One region of the Anoxybacillus sp. FSL W8-1294 genome, then DNA from elsewhere that is predicted to be linked to it. Evidence: a T-box and tRNA genes for the amino acid it is inferred to sense, from the RefSeq annotation. Region 1 holds a T-box; the other holds one or more tRNA genes.
What was found. The T-box of region 1 lies ahead of pheS (phenylalanine--tRNA ligase subunit alpha). A T-box ahead of a tRNA ligase gene usually reads a tRNA of that ligase, here a tRNA-Phe.
Positions count from the first base shown of each region.

Region 2: it has a tRNA-Phe gene. The T-box ahead of pheS (phenylalanine--tRNA ligase subunit alpha) is inferred to sense a tRNA for this amino acid. The anticodon was not compared.

Region 1 covers NZ_CP150179.1:721,658-731,155, reverse strand. The annotation lists gene pheT (phenylalanine--tRNA ligase subunit beta) at 1-1,401, opposite strand, end outside; gene pheS (phenylalanine--tRNA ligase subunit alpha) at 1,417-2,451, opposite strand; T-box leader at 2,502-2,737, opposite strand; gene NSQ23_RS03880 (RNA methyltransferase) at 2,795-3,547, opposite strand; gene msrA (peptide-methionine (S)-S-oxide reductase MsrA) at 3,544-4,068, opposite strand; gene NSQ23_RS03870 (IS110 family transposase) at 4,501-5,730, shown strand; gene sspI (small acid-soluble spore protein SspI) at 5,947-6,156, shown strand; gene NSQ23_RS03860 (aldose epimerase family protein) at 6,206-7,255, opposite strand; gene NSQ23_RS03855 (LacI family DNA-binding transcriptional regulator) at 7,314-8,333, opposite strand; gene NSQ23_RS03850 (hypothetical protein) at 8,355-8,441, opposite strand; partial or broken gene NSQ23_RS03845 (winged helix-turn-helix domain-containing protein) at 8,631-9,155, opposite strand; gene NSQ23_RS03840 (glycoside hydrolase family 2 TIM barrel-domain containing protein) at 9,327-9,498, opposite strand, start outside.
Region 2 covers NZ_CP150179.1:527,661-537,158, forward strand. The annotation lists rRNA gene NSQ23_RS02815 (23S ribosomal RNA) at 1-499, shown strand, start outside; rRNA gene rrf (5S ribosomal RNA) at 864-980, shown strand; tRNA gene NSQ23_RS02825 (tRNA-Asn) at 996-1,070, shown strand; tRNA gene NSQ23_RS02830 (tRNA-Ser) at 1,076-1,166, shown strand; tRNA gene NSQ23_RS02835 (tRNA-Glu) at 1,188-1,259, shown strand; tRNA gene NSQ23_RS02840 (tRNA-Val) at 1,275-1,350, shown strand; tRNA gene NSQ23_RS02845 (tRNA-Met) at 1,366-1,442, shown strand; tRNA gene NSQ23_RS02850 (tRNA-Asp) at 1,447-1,522, shown strand; tRNA gene NSQ23_RS02855 (tRNA-Phe) at 1,528-1,603, shown strand; tRNA gene NSQ23_RS02860 (tRNA-Thr) at 1,645-1,720, shown strand; tRNA gene NSQ23_RS02865 (tRNA-Lys) at 1,731-1,806, shown strand; tRNA gene NSQ23_RS02870 (tRNA-Leu) at 1,811-1,891, shown strand; tRNA gene NSQ23_RS02875 (tRNA-Gly) at 1,896-1,970, shown strand; tRNA gene NSQ23_RS02880 (tRNA-Leu) at 1,980-2,065, shown strand; tRNA gene NSQ23_RS02885 (tRNA-Arg) at 2,074-2,150, shown strand; tRNA gene NSQ23_RS02890 (tRNA-Pro) at 2,171-2,247, shown strand; tRNA gene NSQ23_RS02895 (tRNA-Ala) at 2,255-2,330, shown strand; tRNA gene NSQ23_RS02900 (tRNA-Met) at 2,343-2,416, shown strand; tRNA gene NSQ23_RS02905 (tRNA-Ile) at 2,425-2,501, shown strand; tRNA gene NSQ23_RS02910 (tRNA-Ser) at 2,515-2,607, shown strand; tRNA gene NSQ23_RS02915 (tRNA-Thr) at 2,636-2,708, shown strand; tRNA gene NSQ23_RS02920 (tRNA-His) at 2,717-2,792, shown strand; tRNA gene NSQ23_RS02925 (tRNA-Gly) at 2,969-3,039, shown strand; tRNA gene NSQ23_RS02930 (tRNA-Ile) at 3,045-3,118, shown strand; tRNA gene NSQ23_RS02935 (tRNA-Asn) at 3,138-3,212, shown strand; tRNA gene NSQ23_RS02940 (tRNA-Ser) at 3,216-3,307, shown strand; tRNA gene NSQ23_RS02945 (tRNA-Glu) at 3,319-3,390, shown strand; gene NSQ23_RS02950 (serine protease) at 3,486-4,142, opposite strand; gene NSQ23_RS02955 (cation diffusion facilitator family transporter) at 4,396-5,364, opposite strand; gene glgB (1,4-alpha-glucan branching enzyme) at 5,639-7,564, shown strand; gene NSQ23_RS02965 (glucose-1-phosphate adenylyltransferase) at 7,512-8,684, shown strand; gene NSQ23_RS02970 (sugar phosphate nucleotidyltransferase) at 8,672-9,498, shown strand, end outside.

The DNA of each region.
Region 1 (9,498 bases):
TTCTTCAATTGTAATATCTGCACGACGTGACGGAATAGTAATCATAAACGTGCCGTCATGTTCCGTAAATGTAAATTGCAAGTTCGTTAAAATGCCTGCGACTTCTTCTTTCGTAATTGTTGTGCCAAGCACGCGATTGATACGATCTAACGTAATCGTAACGACGACTTCTTTTTTTGTCAGTGTGTTGACTTCCACAACGCCGCCAACGACTTCTCCGCCAGCATATTCCGCCATCAACGCCGCTGCACGATCAAGCGCTTCTTTCGTGCGCGCAGGATCAATGCCTTTTTCAAACCGTGTGCTCGACTCACTGCGCAATCCATGATCTTTGACCGCTTGGCGAATCGTCGCTCCGTTAAAATATGCTGCTTCAATAAATACGTTTACTGTTTCATCACATACTTCCGAATTGGCACCGCCCATCACACCAGCTAAAGCGACAGGCTCTTTCCCGTTCGTAATGACAAGATGATCTTCTGTCAACGTGCGCTCTACATCATCAAGCGTCACGATTGTTTCACCGGCTTTTGCACGGCGAACGACAATTTCGTTTGAGCCGAGGCGATCGTAGTCAAACGCATGAAGCGGCTGACCGTATTCAAGTAAAATGTAGTTCGTAATATCGACGACATTGTTGTGCGGTCGAATGCCAGCCGCCATTAAACGCGCTTGCATCCAAAGCGGCGATGGGCCAATTTTTACGTTTTTCACGATGCGCCCTGCATATAAAGGATTATCTTCTTGTGCATCGACGCGAACAGAAATATAATCATGAACATTTTCATTGTTTTCGTGAAGTTCGATGGTCGGAAGCTTCACGCTTCTTCCTAAAATCGCTGCCACTTCATAAGCGACGCCAATCATGCTTAAACAATCGGCACGGTTTGGTGTTAAACTAAGTTCTAACACTTCGTCATCCAAGTAAAGGAGTTGTAGCGCATCCGCTCCGACCGGTGCATCGCTTGGGAAAACGAAAATGCCGTCGGCGTATTCTTTCGGCACTAATTTTGACTCCACGCCAAGCTCTTGCAACGAACAAATCATGCCGTTCGATTCTTCACCGCGCAGTTTTGCGCGTTTAATTTTAAAGTTGCCAGGCAATACGGCACCAACTTTAGCAACGGCAACCTTTTGTCCTTTTGCGACGTTCGGTGCCCCGCAAATAATTTGCACTGGCTCCCCTTCCCCGATATCGACTAAACATTTGCTTAATTTATCAGCGTTCGGATGTTGTTCGCGCTCAATTACATGTCCGATGACAACACCTTGTATTCCTTTATTGCGCACCTCAACGCTTTCTACTTCAATCCCTGCTTTCGTAATGCGGTCGGCTAATTGTTTTGCCGTAATGCCTGTTAAATCCACATATTCCTGTAGCCATTTATATGAAACGAACATCGCCAACCCCTCCTTTTACACCCGACGAAATTGTTGCAAGAAACGAAGATCGTTTTGGTAAAAATGGCGAATATCATCAATGCCATATTTGAGCATTGCGATACGCTCTGGACCCATACCAAACGCAAAGCCTGTATATTTTTTCGAATCAAATCCTGCCATTTCAAGTACGTTCGGATGGACCATCCCTGCCCCTAAAATTTCAATCCAACCTGTTCCTTTACATACGTTACAGCCGTGCCCGCCGCAATTAAAACATGATACGTCGACTTCAACAGACGGTTCGGTAAATGGGAAGAAGCTTGGTCGGAAGCGAATGTCGCGATCTTCGCCAAACATTTTGCGGGCAAATTCACGCAACGTTCCTTTTAAGTCGCTCATGCGAATGTTTTCGTCCACCACGAGCCCTTCAATTTGCGTAAATTGATGGGAATGCGTTGCATCGTCGTTGTCACGGCGGTACACTTTTCCCGGACAAATGATTTTTACCGGACCGCGCCCTTGATGTTTTTCCATTGTGCGCGCTTGCACCGGAGACGTATGTGTACGTAATAAAATTTCCTCTGTAATATAAAATGAATCTTGCATATCGCGCGCCGGATGACCTTTTGGCAAATTGAGCGCTTCAAAGTTGTAGTAATCTTGCTCTACTTCTGGACCTTCAGCAATCGTATATCCCATGCCGATAAACAAATCTTCAATTTCTTCAATAACGAGCGTGAGCGGATGATGATTGCCGCGTCTGATCGGGCGACCCGGAAGTGTCACATCAATCGCTTCAGATGCCAATTTTTTCTCTACTTCTTCTTGTTCAAGCGTTGCTTGCTTTGCTTCAAGTGCTGTTTGAATCGCTTCGCGCACGTCGTTGACAAGCGCTCCCATGAGCGGGCGCTCTTCAGGCGACAATGCCCCCATCCCGCGCAGCACTTCTGTAATGGGGCTTTTTTTTCCAAGATACGCCACACGTACGTCATTGAGCGCTTTTAAATCGTTTGCTTGTTCAATTTTTTCAAGCGCTTCTTGTTGAAGCTGTTGTAACCGCTCCTTCATATGGAAATCCCTCCTTGTTATGTATAAAAAATAAAAAACTCGCCCCTTAAGTAAGGGACGAGTGCACTCGCGGTACCACCCTTGTTAGCTATGTCGTTCGCATAGCTCACTTCATTCAGATAACGGTTTACACCGGAACGCCTTTACATTTTGCATGCGCAAAATGGTCCAAGCGCCAACTCCCGAGGTGAATTCACTTGCTTCCACCATAAAAACGCTCGCAGTCTATGGCGTTTTCTCCCTGAATGGCGATCGGCAAGCTACTCTTCTCGATCATCGTTTTTTGTATGATGAAATTCTTCATTTATTATAAGCAAATGGGGAATAACGTGCAAGGTTGCGTTTATTTTTTCTGTAAATGGTAAAGTAAAATCCCTGTTGCAACGGCTACGTTTAACGATTCTGCCTTCCCATAAATCGGCACATATAAGTTGGCAGTTGTTTGCTGTAGCCACTTATCGTTCACACCGCTTCCTTCGTTTCCAACGATTAATGCAAACGATGACGAAGGAGATACAGATCGATAGTCTACTCCGTTTTGAAGCGATGTTCCATAAATCGGAATATGCCTGTTTTGAAAATGGGCGATCCATTGTCCAATATCTCCTTTTATCACAGGGAAATGAAACAACGAACCTTGTGTTGCACGAATCACTTTTGCGTTATATATATCGACGCTTCCTTCTCCGACGACAACAGCGTCTATTCCAGCAGCATCTGCCGTGCGAATGATCGTCCCTACATTCCCAGGATCTTGTACGGCGTCAATGAACAATGCCGTTTGTATATCATCCACGTTCCAATGCATTTGTTTACATACCGCTGCAATGCCTTGCGGTGTTTCTGTATCGCTAATCGCTTTGATCACTTCATCGGTCACGATCGTCATCGGAATATGAGAAATATTCCAACTAGCTGGGATGACCGCATGCTCCGCAACAATCAGTTCTTCGATATGAACACCACTTTTGACCGCCTCTTCTACTAAATGAAATCCTTCAATGAGAAACAGCCCGGTTTTGTCGCGTCCTTTTTTCGTTAAAAGCTTTTTCCATTGCTTCACTCGTTCATTTTTTGGCGATTCAATTCGTTTCACTCGTTTTTCCCCCAATGTTTCGCAATAAATTCATCGCGTCCAGATGCCGCTCGGTCTTCTTTATAATGTTTCGGATTTTTCTTATGGTAATTTTGATGATAGTCTTCTGCTGGATAAAACGTTGTCGCCGGTAAAATTTCTGTCACGATCGGCTTGGAAAAACGACCGCTTTCTTCTAGTTGTTTTTTCGATTGCTCCGCTAATGTTTTTTGTCGCTCATTATGATAAAAAATCGCAGTTCGATATTGTGGACCACGATCATGAAATTGTCCACCGTCATCCGTTGGATCAATTTGACACCAATACAACTCTAACAATTTTTCATACGGAAATACATCGGGATCAAACGTAATTTGTACCGCTTCATAATGTCCTGTCGTTCCTGTTTTCACTTGTTCATACGTCGGATGTTCCACATGACCGCCTGTGTATCCGGAAACAATGCCATAAATGCCGTCAAGTTCTTCAAACGGAGTGACCATGCACCAAAAACATCCGCCCGCAAATGTTGCTTTTTCCATTTCCCTCTCTCCTCGTATAGTATGTTTAGAAAGATTTTTAAATCGAATTTCCAGTTGGATATGCTCCTTGACAATCGCATATGTGTAAGTGATTTGCCCACGGGGGAGGGGCGCGCCCCTCCCCCGTGGATGGCACTACATCGGGGTTGGACTTTTCGCGATGTTCTTGGATAATGGTCTTAGGATCATCGGGGACACTCTTCTCTCTCCTGTAGCTTTGACTACTTAGAAAGTCTGTCTCCCCGGCTCCTGTTCGGACTTCTAACCCGCAGGCTGTTCCCGTTGGTTTCCCATGCTGGAAGGAGCAGCTTCCAGGCAGCCCATGGCCCAACGTGAGTTCTCATATGCGAGGGTGACTGGTCAACAGGCGCGGTCCGGGGGCATCCCGAAGAGTCCCAACCCCACGATCCTACTACGATTGGAGGTGATCTCATGAAACTCTACGTCGGGATTGACGTGAGCTCAACGGACTTATACACGTGTATCATGGATCAAGAAGGAAACACGTGCGCCCAATTCAAGGTGGACAATCATCTCCTTGGCGCGACCTTCCTTCGCGATCAAATCCTCCTGTGGGCCAACAAGCGCCAACCATCCGAAATTCTCATCGGGATGGAAGCCACTTCGGTCTACAGCTGGCATCCAGCGATGTTTTTCCACCAACAGGAGGAGCTGAAGTCTTGGAATGTCAAGGTGTTTACCATCAATCCAAAGCTCATTCGCAAATTTAAAGAAGCGTACACTGACTTGGATAAAACGGACGGCATCGATGCGTGGATCATCGCCGATCGGCTTCGCTTTGGCCGTTTGAAAGTGACAGCTGTCATGCAAGAACAGTTTATCGCCCTTCAACGGCTCACGCGCATGCGCTATCATCTCGTCCATCAGCTGACTCGGGAAAAGCAGTACTTCCTCCAACACTTGTTTTACAAGTGCAGTTCCTTTACCCAAGAGGTGGACAGCTCCGTGTTCGGACATGCCATCTTAGAGCTTCTTCTCGAGTCGTTTAGCTTAGACGAAATCAGTCAGATGGACGTGCAACAGCTCGCTGACTTCTTGCGCCAAAAAGGACGCAATCGCTTTGCCGATCCGGAATGCATCGCCAAGTCCATTCAAAAGGCGGCTCGTTCGTCGTATCGGCTTTCCAAATGTGTCGAGGATTCCATCGACTTGCTTTTAGGGCTATCAATTCAATCCATCCGTAGCCTTCAAGCGCAAATTAAAGAGCTAGATAAAGCGATTACTCGCCATTTGGAAGGCATCCCAAATACGTTACAAACGATTCCCGGCATTGGTCCGGTCTACGCCGCTGGCATCTTAGCCGAAATTGGACAAATCGAGCGCTTTGACAACCAAGCCGCCTTAGCAAAGTATGCAGGTTTGACTTGGTCTAAGCACCAGTCCGGTCGGTTCCAAGCCGAGGAGACTTCCCTCATTCGTTCCGGCAATCGCTATCTCCGTTACTACCTAGTGGAGGCTGCCAACTCGGTACAACGGCATGATGCGTCGTTTCGCACCTATTACCGGAAGAAGTATGAGGAAGTACCAAAGCACCAACACAAACGAGCCCTCGTCCTCACCGCTCGAAAACTCGTGCGTGTGATCGATGCGCTGCTACGCAACGGTCAAATCTACACGCCAAGAAAGGGGGAAGATCGATAGGGGTATCGATCTAACTGATTTTGCATTAAAACCCAGTTAATGACATAAGACAAGACTGGGCTTCTTAAGTATTGCCTTTTTTCGGGTCATCGGACAATCGAATTTCCAATTTCGATGATTTTTCACCTTGACATATTACCGCAGGACTTTTATGAATAGTAGTTATCATTATAGCAAAAACTACTTACGCAATACATAAAGAATGGAGTGAGTCAAATGGACTTTAACTTACGTGGTGCCGTCATGGCAAACGTTGCAAACAGCTCAAAAGACCAGCTTCAACATACGATCGTTGATGCGATTCAACAAGGTGAAGAAAAATATTTACCTGGTCTTGGTGTCTTATTCGAAGCACTATGGAATCACGCGACAGAAGAACAAAAACAATCGATGCTTGAAACATTAGAAAAAGCAGTAAAAAAATAGCCTTCGCATTGAAGGCTATTTTTATCGTAAAATAAAACGTTCCATGATGTTAATAGGACACACGAAACGTATATTTTGTTGTCGATGAATACAATTGTCCTGCCTGCAATATACAAGACGGAAAATGAGGATGATGAACCGCATCTGGCAACGCTTGTGTCTCTAAACAAATGCCTAAATACTTTCGAGATTGTAGACCATTCATTTTTTCACCATGAGGGATTTGGTTCCCAGTATATACGACGACACCAACTTCATCCGTTTCAACAACTAATGTTCGCCCACTTTCACGGTCAAATAAGACAATTTCTTCATCATGATGAGTATTTAAAATAAATGGATGGTCATATCCTTGTCCGACTAAACGAATTTGCGGATCAGTTGACTCAATGACTTCTCTCAACTTTTTCCCTTGACGTAAATCAAAAGGTGTACCTGTCACATCTTTTATTTCCCCAGTCGGGATAAATTCATGATCTAACGGTAAAAAACGGTCACTTTTCATTTTTAGTTCGTGTTGCAAAATATCTTTTTTTACGTTACCGCTCAAATTAAAGTACGTATGATTCGTTAATGTAAACGGCGTATCTTCATCAGAAATGGCTTGATAAGAAATAATTAGTTCGTTTTCATTGTTTAATGTATATGTGACTTGCACATCGACGTTCCCAGGATATCCTTCTTCCCCATCAACACTCCGATGTGAAAAACAGACACCAACTTCTTCTTTTTTCGAAAATCCTGCTGCTTGCCAAATGATGTGATGAAACCCTTTCTTTCCACCGTGCAGATGGTTTCCATTTTCATTTGCATATAATCTATACGTTTTTCCATTTAACTCAAAACAACTATTTTTTATTCTCCCGGCTACCCTTCCGATGACAGCTCCTAAATACGGACGGTTTGTCAAATACGAAGAAAAGTCATCAAACGCTAAGACAACATTTTCATATTTTCCATTTTTATCAGGCACAAGTATACTTGTAATGATGCACCCGTAGTTTAAACAAGTGATTTCCATTCCATGATCATTTGCAAGCGTAAATGCGATGATCGGGTGACCGTTGATTTCCGTTCGTTGTTCTTGTACAAGCTTCATGCGCTTTTTCTCCTTTTCGTTCATATCATAAAAGAAATAGCCTTCGCCAAAGCGGAAGCTATTTCTTTACTGTGTAGATACAACTACTTTCCCTCACAACAAGTTTTGTTGGAACAACAATTTTTTTCGGTATTTCTCTTTTCGTTTGAATTTGTTCAACAAGCAATTCAACGGCCGTCTCGCCCATAAATTCCGTATAAACTTGCACAGTCGATAACGGTGGTTGAACAAATTTCGATGTAGGAAGATCGTTAAAGCCTACGATGGCCACTTCATTTGGTACATCAATTCCAGCTTCATGTAGCGCCCGCAACGCTCCAATCGCCATCGAATCGCTTGCGATAAAAAACGCAGTTGGACGATTTGGTAGCTGAAGTGCTTGTTTCATTAACATATATCCATCTTCAGCAATAAAACGTCCGGTGAATACATACTCTGGAATGAACATGCCGCGCAAATATAAATATTCATAAAATGTACGTTCACGCTCATCTTGAACTAGTTGACCATCACCAACATATTCGCGCCCTCCAATATAACCGATATGCTTATGACCGAGATCCATCAAATATTGAAGAACACGAACAGTTGCTTTCCGAAAATCAACAACGACAGAATCAAAGCGATCTTCATCGGGAGAGTAGTCAACAAAAACAATATGTTTTGTGACTGACATGAATAAGTCAATATTTTGTTTCCCAAACTTCCCAACAGCAATAATTCCATCTAAACCTGTTAACCATTCTGATTCATACGAACCATCTTTCTTAAACAACTTGACGAGCTCAATTTGGCGATGAAAACATTCCTTTTCTACACCGAGACGGATTGCCATATAATATGGATCGTCAAGCTCTTGAGATTCCGAGTACCAGTTGACAACGCCAAAACGAAGCCGTTCTTTCGCGCTCATTTGATTGCGTTCCCTAGGCGTTTTATAGTTAAGCTCTTGGGCAATTTCAAAAATGCGCTTTCTCGTTTCGTCCGATACAGATAACGTCATATCATAATTTAATACACGCGATACAGTGGCAACGGACACCCCTGCCTTCTCTGCGATTTCTTTCAATGTAGCCATTGATGCAACCCCTTTATTATGCTAAATTTTAACGATTTGACTATCATACGGTTTGAGGGTCAAATTGTGAAACCGTTTTTCTTGATCTGTATAGTTTAAGATGAACATGTACTCACCATCATCACATACACGTCGATACACTTCAACACCTTCGTCGCTTTCTACATGCCATATGTGATGTTTTTGCACAATTTCCTTTGCAAGGTCATTCAGCACATCGTCATCTATGCCCCCACCAATATAATAAACGTTCCCATCACCATATTCATTTTCAGTTATCGCGGCGAGCGGATAAAATTTTTTTATGAAGTCGATCTGTTTCTCAAAATTCTTTTGTCGATCCGGATTGCCTTTCGCCAATGTGTAGGTCGGCCGTGTCCACGACAGCCCTTTGCGGTGCAGGAGTTTTCGCAACGCTTCGCGGGAAATGCAAACACCGAAGTGCTTTTCGACATAGGATTGCAGGAGTTTGGTGTTCCACGCCGAAGCGACGTCCCAGCCCAGTTCTACGGGAGTGGTGGTCAACACAAGCTGTTTGATCTCTTCCTGCTGTTCTTCGGTGAGAAACGGCTCCCGCCCGGGGGCGAAATCCCGATGAAGCAGGAGTTCAAGGCCGCCTTCGTTGAACAGCGACACATAATGGGAAACGGTTTGTCGGCACACGTTGACCATGGAGGACACCTCTTTGCCCAAATAGCCTTCCATGACCAGGCGAACCGCCATCACCCGTTGGCGAAGAAGGGTGTTTTTGATTTTCCGTTCCTGTTTGCGAAGTGTCCGAGGTGTCCATCCGTGATCGTTGGTGATGCACAAACGCTTCATGAATGATCCTGCTCCTTTTCCATTGGTTTCCTTAGGAACAGGATCATTGGAGTGTGCACGAGTAATTAAGAAGATTAGTTTTTAATGAACACATATTGTTAGGGCAATTTTTATTTTTCAAGATAAATGAAAACGCTAAGATGAGAAGTTTACATCATGATGCTGTTGTCGCTAAACTTTATGAATCATAAACTCAAATTCCATGTCTTGATCTGCCTTTATGACGTATTCATCGTGAACTGGGGCGCCCCAGCTGTCGTCCCCGCCAACTCCCATTTGTCGACCTGCTACCGTGACAACCGTATAATGAATATTGGGCAGCTCGTAATGATGATTGGCATGT
Region 2 (9,498 bases), 190 kb from region 1:
TCCGAATGGAAGGGCCATCGCTCAACGGATAAAAGCTACCCCGGGGATAACAGGCTTATCTCCCCCAAGAGTCCACATCGACGGGGAGGTTTGGCACCTCGATGTCGGCTCATCGCATCCTGGGGCTGTAGTCGGTCCCAAGGGTTGGGCTGTTCGCCCATTAAAGCGGTACGCGAGCTGGGTTCAGAACGTCGTGAGACAGTTCGGTCCCTATCCGTCGCGGGCGTAGGAAATTTGAGAGGAGCTGTCCTTAGTACGAGAGGACCGGGATGGACGCACCGCTGGTGTACCAGTTGTCCCGCCAGGGGCACAGCTGGGTAGCTATGTGCGGAAGGGATAAGCGCTGAAAGCATCTAAGCGTGAAGCCCCCCTCAAGATGAGATTTCCCATCGCGTCAAGCGAGTAAGATCCCTTGAAGATGACAAGGTAGATAGGTCCGAGGTGGAAGCGTGGCGACACGTGCAGCTGACGGATACTAATCGATCGAGGACTTAACTAAACACACACGAAAAGCGGAGGCGACTGTCCAGCCACGAAGAACGCGAAAGGCCTGCGAGGAGGCTGTTGCCGCCACAGCAGGACTGAAGCGGTTCGAGGGGCTAGGAGCCGCAGCTAGACATCAAGAAAAGCTGAGAACGGTCCTTGGCGAAGCCAAGGAAACGTCCGACGGAGCCGAGAGCTTTTGACGAAGACGTGCGTGCACGTCGAACGGAAAAAGCGAAAGGCGTAGGAGGATGTTAGTTCGAAGCTAGACATCACGAAAAGCGAAGGCGACTGTTCTGTTATCTAGTTTTGAAGGAATAAAAAAATGCTTGACAACAAAAAATATTCCGTTATAATAACATTTGTCTAAAGCATTATTGCTCGGTGACGATGGCGGAGAGGTCACACCCGTTCCCATCCCGAACACGGAAGTTAAGCTCTCCAGCGCCGATGGTAGTTGGCGGGACACCGCCTGCGAGAGTAGGACGTTGCCGGGCAAAACAATATGTTATTCCGCAGTAGCTCAGTGGTAGAGCACTCGGCTGTTAACCGAGCGGTCGTAGGTTCGAATCCTACCTGCGGAGCCATTTACGGAGAGCTGTCCGAGTGGTCGAAGGAGCACGATTGGAAATCGTGTAGACGCGATGAGCGTCTCAAGGGTTCGAATCCCTTGCTCTCCGCCAGCCACTTTGGAAATAATATATGGCCCGTTGGTCAAGTGGTTAAGACACCGCCCTTTCACGGCGGTAACACGGGTTCGAATCCCGTACGGGTCATCTTTTATCTTTTATGGAGGATTAGCTCAGCTGGGAGAGCACTTGCCTTACAAGCAAGGGGTCGGCGGTTCGATCCCGTCATCCTCCACCATGTATGAACAATCATCGCGGGGTGGAGCAGCCAGGTAGCTCGTCGGGCTCATAACCCGAAGGTCGCAGGTTCAAATCCTGCCCCCGCAACCAAATTGGTCCCGTAGTGTAGTGGTTAACATGCCTGCCTGTCACGCAGGAGATCGCGGGTTCGAGTCCCGTCGGGACCGCCATGTATGGCTCGGTAGCTCAGTCGGTAGAGCAAAGGACTGAAAATCCTTGTGTCGGCGGTTCGATTCCGTCCCGAGCCACCATTTTGAATAATGTCGGCTTCATTTAAATATATATATAATATGCCGGCTTAGCTCAATTGGTAGAGCAACTGACTTGTAATCAGTAGGTTGCGGGTTCAAGTCCTGCAGCCGGCACCAGATTGTTTTTGAGCCATTAGCTCAGCAGGTAGAGCATCTGACTTTTAATCAGAGGGTCGGAGGTTCGAGTCCTCCATGGCTCACCATGATGCGGGTGTGGCGGAATTGGCAGACGCACCAGACTTAGGATCTGGCGCCTCTGGCGTGGGGGTTCAAGTCCCTCCACCCGCATAATGCGGAAGTAGTTCAGTGGTAGAACACCACCTTGCCAAGGTGGGGGTCGCGGGTTCGAGTCCCGTCTTCCGCTCCAATATGCCATGCCGGGGTGGCGGAATTGGCAGACGCACAGGACTTAAAATCCTGCGGTAGGTGACTACCGTGCCGGTTCGAGTCCGGCCCTCGGCACTTTATATGCGCCCGTAGCTCAATTGGATAGAGCATCTGACTACGGATCAGAAGGTTAGGGGTTCGAATCCTCTCGGGCGCGCCATGTTTATATCATTATGAGGACGGGAAGTAGCTCAGCTTGGTAGAGCACATGGTTTGGGACCATGGGGTCGCAGGTTCGAATCCTGTCTTCCCGACCATTTTCAAGGGGCCTTAGCTCAGCTGGGAGAGCGCCTGCTTTGCACGCAGGAGGTCATCGGTTCGATCCCGATAGGCTCCACCATATATTTATAATGGCGGCGTAGCTCAGCTGGCTAGAGCGTACGGTTCATACCCGTAAGGTCGGGGGTTCGATTCCCTCCGCCGCTACTAGCTTAGGACCTTTAGCTCAGCTGGTTAGAGCAGACGGCTCATAACCGTCCGGTCGTAGGTTCGAGTCCTACAAGGTCCACCATGTTATATTATACGGAGGAGTACCCAAGTCTGGCTGAAGGGGTCGGTCTTGAAAACCGAGAGGCGTCGAAAGGCGCGCGGGGGTTCGAATCCCTCCTCCTCCGCCATATACAGTTTCATATCGCTTTATATTATGCCGGCTTAGCTCAATTGGTAGAGCAACTGACTTGTAATCAGTAGGTTGCGGGTTCAAGTCCTGCAGCCGGCATCATTGTGGCGGCTATGGCGAAGTGGTTAACGCACCAGATTGTGGCTCTGGCATTCGTGGGTTCGATTCCCACTAGTCGCCCCATAACATTTGCAAATTCAAATATGCGGGTGTAGTTTAGTGGTAAAACCTCAGCCACGAGCGACGCTTCGTCGAGTAAACCACGAGTTGCCTCGACGCATCCATCATCTTTGAATATGCTAGTAGAGGAAGAGGCATGACTGAGCGTGATGAGTGTTGCTTATTATAAAATTCGACGTGCGGGTGTAGTTTAGTGGTAAAACCTCAGCCTTCCAAGCTGATGTCGTGGGTTCGATTCCCATCACCCGCTTACATGGGCCTATAGCTCAGCTGGTTAGAGCGCACGCCTGATAAGCGTGAGGTCGGTGGTTCAAGTCCACTTAGGCCCATTATAATCTTTATTTTCGTTCCGCAGTAGCTCAGTGGTAGAGCACTCGGCTGTTAACCGAGCGGTCGTAGGTTCGAATCCTACCTGCGGAGCCATTTGGAGAAGTACCCAAGTGGCTGAAGGGGACGGTTTGCTAAACCGTTAGGTCGCGTTTTGCGGCGCGCGGGTTCAAATCCCGCCTTCTCCGCCATTGCCACATATGGCCCGTTGGTCAAGTGGTTAAGACACCGCCCTTTCACGGCGGTAACACGGGTTCGAATCCCGTACGGGTCACTAGAAAAAGGGACATCTCTTAAGAAGAGATGTCCCTTTTGAATTATTTGGCTCCATAATATTTGGTGCTGGTTTTTACTCACCAACACCAAATATTATAGAGCCTTAATGACTGGCCCTCCGCTATTTCCGTGTGTAGCTGCAGCGTCAATTTGAATGACAGGGCTCCCTTGTTCAGTTTTTTTAGAAGCGGCAGAGATATGACCAGTGTTCATTGAGGAAACGAGTGAGGAATCAGGAGATAATAAATCGGAATCAGCAGCAGCAGGATAACCGATCACCCAAATGTTGTCTTGATTTTGTACGTCATCAGAATTTCCTAGTTTTAATGTAGGAAAATTTTTCCTTTCTATTTTTAATACAGCAACATCTTTTCCTTCGTTAATCGGTGCGCCATAGCTTTTAATTTCTCCATCGAGTACATCTCCACCAGGTAGTATTACTTTCAATCCTCTTTTGATGTCTACATATTGCGTATAATCAATCATATAATCGTATGCTGCGTTCACGTCTACTTGAAAATAATCGGCAATTCCTTGAACCATTTGTTTAAAAGCGGCGTACGCGATTTGTTCATCATCCATTTTAGAAAATTCGACAACGTGAGCGTTCGTCACGATATAACCATTTGAACTAATAATCGCACCAGAGCCGGATCCACCTATAATGGTTTGATTATTCATTTGTTGCAAGTAGTTTGAGACAGCTGGATTATCATCTACGAAGTCCCACTTGACGATGGCGTAGTCCACAATTCTGACAACAGCTGGTTTTGAATATTCAGCCAGCTTTTGAGCCTTGGTAATGTGAGAAGTATCTGGTTTGATATTCAGTAAGAAAAAGAACTAATCACTAATGCCATTAATAGAACGCTTAAAGAAATTGCAATCATTGCTCTCCTCATATTCCATTCCCCCTGTATAAGTGATGAAAAGCCTCATTTTAACGAACTCATATATTGTATTCATCTATAAAGTTATTAGAACATAAAAAAAGAAAAAAACGCTACTCAACATGAGCAACGTCTTCTCCACTCATATCCATTTTATTTTTCCTCTCTAAAAATTTCTTGCCATACTCGCCATGTTGATGAATCGATGGGTGCTCAACTTGAACGGTGACGTGGGAAAGATTGTATCGTTCCTTTAACATTTCATTGATCGCCAAAATGACGCAAAATGGCTGGATGCGTTCATGAATGAGAACGTGTGCAGTTAAAGAATAATGATCGGTGGAAATAGACCAAATATGCAATTCATGTACATCTTCGACTCCTTCAACAGATAAAATATCCGCGCGAATGCGTTCGATATCAAATTCGTCCGGGACTGCGTCCATTAAAATAAAATACGACTCTCGAACAATTTTTGCCCCACCTACGAAGATAATGGTACCGATAACGACGCTGATGAGGGGATCAAATACATATAGACCTGTAAAGTAAATTAAAATAGCTGAAATGATAACACCGATGGAACTTAGTAAATCACCAATAAAGTGCCATAAAGCGCTTTTTACATTTAAATTTTCTTCTTCTTTCATGCTCCGGCTTAAAACGATTGTTAACACAAGATTAACGATAAATCCGATTGTTGCGATCGTTAACATGAAGGAAAATTGAATGGTTTCGGGATGAATGAAACGACGGATTCCTTCGATAAAAATCCCCACCGCAATAACGACAAGTGCAAGCCCATTCAAAAATGAGGCGATAATTTCAAATCGTAAATAACCAAATGTAAATTTTTTATTTGGCGGACGAGAAGCTAAATAAAGAGCAATCATACTTAACCCTAATGCAATCACATCGGACGCCATGTGTGCTGAGTCTGACAATAAAGCAAGGGAATTTGATAAAATGCCCCCTATGACTTCCACAATCGTGAAAAAAGCGGTTAATAATAATGTCGTCCAAAGTGCTTTTTTTGATGTTGTCTGCACTTTTACATGCGGTAAATGATGAAAATCGTACATATAAACGCCCCCTCATTATTTATAATAAATATAAAAAAATATAAAAAACAATTACTATAAAATATTCTATATAATTATCATTTGATAATCAAACGACAATTTTATGGACGTTCGTATTGATTTTTCATTTCGCCACATTTAGCATGTGATTTGTTGAACATTGTCGAAAAATATCTTAATTTTCTTACAGGAATTTTACATGGCGTAGTGTAATATATCAGTACGGAGTGATTTTGTATTCCTTTAGGAAAGGAAGGATGAACATTTGTTAACGATGAGTCCAACCGATTTGCAGTTGCATTTATTTCACGAAGGAACGTTTTATGAAAGCTATCATTTATTCGGTGCACATCTTGTGAAACGAGACGGGAGAACGGAAACGCGTTTTTGTGTATGGGCCCCACATGCCAAAAAAGTTCGGCTTGTTGGGACATTTAACGATTGGAACGGAGAGGAATATGAATTAACAAAAATAAACGATCAAGGAGTATGGATGATTGTTGTTCCAGAAAATTTAGAAGGATATTTATATAAATACGAAATTATAACAAAAGATGGACGTACTCTTCTTAAAGCAGATCCATATGCTTTTTATGCTGAAGAACGCCCCCATACAGCCTCTATTGTATATCAGTTGAATGGATACAAATGGAACGATCAAGCGTGGCAAAGAAAAAAGAAGCGAAAGCCTATTTATAAGCAACCGATGTTTATTTATGAAGTTCATTTCGGAACGTGGAAAAAGAAAGAAGATGGGCAATGTTACACATATGCGGAGATGGCAGATGAGTTAATTCCTTATGTTGTTGAGCATGGATTTACTCATATTGAACTGTTACCGCTTGTTGAGCATCCGCTTGATCGTTCATGGGGATATCAAGGAACGGGTTACTATGCTGCAACGAGTCGCTATGGGACGCCCCACGATCTTATGTATTTTATCGATCGCTGTCATCAAGAAGGAATCGGTGTTATTTTAGATTGGGTTCCGGGACATTTTTGTAAAGATGCGCATGGGCTATATATGTTTGATGGCGAACCAACGTATGAATATGTGAATATGCAAGATCGGGAAAATATTGTTTGGGGAACAGCTAATTTCGATTTAGGGAAGCCGGAAGTGCACAGCTTTTTAATTTCGAATGCTTTGTTTTGGTTACAATACTATCATATTGACGGTTTTCGTGTAGATGCGGTGGCGAATATGCTTTATTGGCCAAATAGTGACGTATTACATCCAAATCCATATGCCATTTCATTTTTAAAAAAGTTAAACGAAGTTGTCTTTGCTTTTGATCCAAACGTATTAATGATTGCAGAGGATTCAACTGATTGGCCGAAAGTAACAGCACCGACGTACGACGGTGGATTAGGATTTAACTACAAATGGAATATGGGCTGGATGAATGATGTACTAACTTATATGGAAACGGGCATGAGTGAACGAAAACATATGCATCACAAAATGACATTTTCTCTACTTTATGCTTATACGGAAAACTTTATTTTACCTTTATCTCATGACGAAGTGGTACACGGAAAAAAATCGTTGTTGAATAAGATGCCCGGCGATTATTGGGATAAATTCGCCCAACTTCGCTTGCTTTACGGCTATTTTATAACTCATCCAGGAAAAAAACTATTATTTATGGGTGGAGAGTTCGGACAGTTTGATGAGTGGAAAGATTTAGAACAACTCGACTGGGTGCTATTTGATTTTGATATGCATCGAAAAATGGATGATTACGTGAAATCCCTCACGTATTTTTATAAAAAACAAAAAGCACTATACGAATATGATCATGATCCAAATGGGTTTGAATGGATTGATGTGAACAACGCTGAACAAAGTATTTTTTCTTTTATTCGGCGCGGAAAAAAAGAGGAAGATACGCTAATTGTTGTTTGTAACTTTACAAATGTTGTATATGACAATTACAAAATTGGTGTGCCATTTCTGACATCATATCGAGAAGTATTCAACAGCGATGATGTGATGTACGGTGGTGCGGGACATATAAACAAAAAGCCACTTAAGGCATGTGAAGAATCATATCACGGAAAGCCGTACCACATTCGAATGACGATTCCGCCGTATGCTATCACTATTTTACGACCTACAAGAAAAAGAGAAGGGAAGGGAAACCATGGTACGAAAAAAGTGCGTCGCTATGCTACTCGCGGGGGGGCAAGGGAGTAGATTAAGCTCATTAACAAAAAATGTAGCTAAACCGGCTGTTCCGTTTGGAGGAAAGTATCGTATTATTGATTTTACACTAAGCAATTGTGCCAATTCTGGTATTGATACAGTTGGGGTACTCACTCAATATCAGCCGTTGGAGCTAAATACGTATATTGGGATTGGAAGTGCATGGGACTTGGATCGGAAAAACGGAGGGGTAACGGTTCTCCCCCCATATGCTGAATCGTCGGAAATGAGATGGTATAAAGGGACAGCAAATGCGATTTATCAAAACTTAAACTATTTAAAGCAGTATGATCCGGAGTATGTGCTCATTCTTTCTGGCGATCATATTTACAAAATGAATTATGCAGATATGTTGCAATATCATATTGAAAAGAAGGCAGATGTGACGATTTCTGTTATTGAAGTACCGTGGGAAGAAGCGAGCCGTTTTGGAATTATGAATACAAATGAAGAGATGGAAATTGTCGAATTTGAAGAAAAGCCAGCACATCCGAAAAATAATTTAGCTTCGATGGGCATTTACATTTTTAAATGGTCGATTTTGAAAGAATATTTGGAAATGGATAATCGAAATGATCGCTCAAGTCATGATTTTGGCAAAGATATTATTCCTTTGTTAATTGATGAAAAAAAGCGACTCGTTGCTTATCCATTTAAAGGATATTGGAAAGATGTCGGAACGGTAAAAAGTTTATGGGAAGCAAATATGGACTTACTAGAAGATACCCCAGCGTTAAATTTATTTGATCATACGTGGCGTATTTATTCAGTGAATCCGAATGAACCGCCACAATATATTGCTCCGTATGCGCATGTGAAAGAGTCTTTAGTGAATGAAGGATGCATTGTTGAGGGGAATGTGGAGCATTCTGTTTTGTTTCAAGGGGTGTATGTTGCACAAGGTGCAACAGTAAAAGATTGCGTTGTTATGCCTAATGCTGTAATTGGTAAAAATGTATATATTGAAAAAGCGATTGTTCCACCAAACATGGAAATTCCCGATGGAACGTTCATTTGTGCCGATCAATTTGACGGGGAAGTTATTCTTGTGACAGAGGAGCTTTTGGGACATTTTTCAGAGAGAGAGGATGAGAAAGCGTGGGAAAATTAATGCTCGGGGTTATTGATGCAACGACATATAAGCGTGAAATGAATGATTTGACGCTTCAACGTTCTATTGCCGCTGTTCCGTTCGCTGGGCGCTATCGATTAATCGATTTTGTTTTATCAAATATGGTTAATTCAGGGATTGAAAGTGTCGCTATTTTCCCAAAATATCAATATCGTTCGTTAATGGATCATTTAGGTTCGGGTAAAAATTGGGATTTGAATCGAAAACGCGATGGCTTATTCTTTTTTCCTTCAACAGATCTCCCGATTTCTCATATTGGATCATTTCAACATTTCCAGCAACATATCGATTATTTTTTGCGAAGTACACAAAAGTACGCTCTCATTTGCAATAGTTATACAGTATGTAACATCGATTATGAAGAAGTGCTGCGACGCCACATCATGAACGAGTGCGATATTACTCGTATATGTCATCATGGTCAATCCCTCGACATGTTTATTTTAGAAACATCGTTGTTACTCGATTTGATCGCTAACCAACAAAGAAATCATTATCAAAGTATTGTTGATGTTGTCAATGATCAAACAAATGGATTAACAGTATGTGATTATGAATATGATGGGTATGTTGCGGTCATTGATAGTATCGAACGTTATTTTCATCATAGTTTAGAACTTCTTCAACCAGATGTGTGGAAACAATTGTTCTTAAAAGGAAGACCGATTTATACAAAAGTAAAAGACGAACCACCGACAAAATATACATCGCATGCTTGCGTGCGTAATGCAATGATCGCAAACGGATGCGTCATCGAAGGGGAAATTGAAAATAGCATTATTTCGAGATCAGT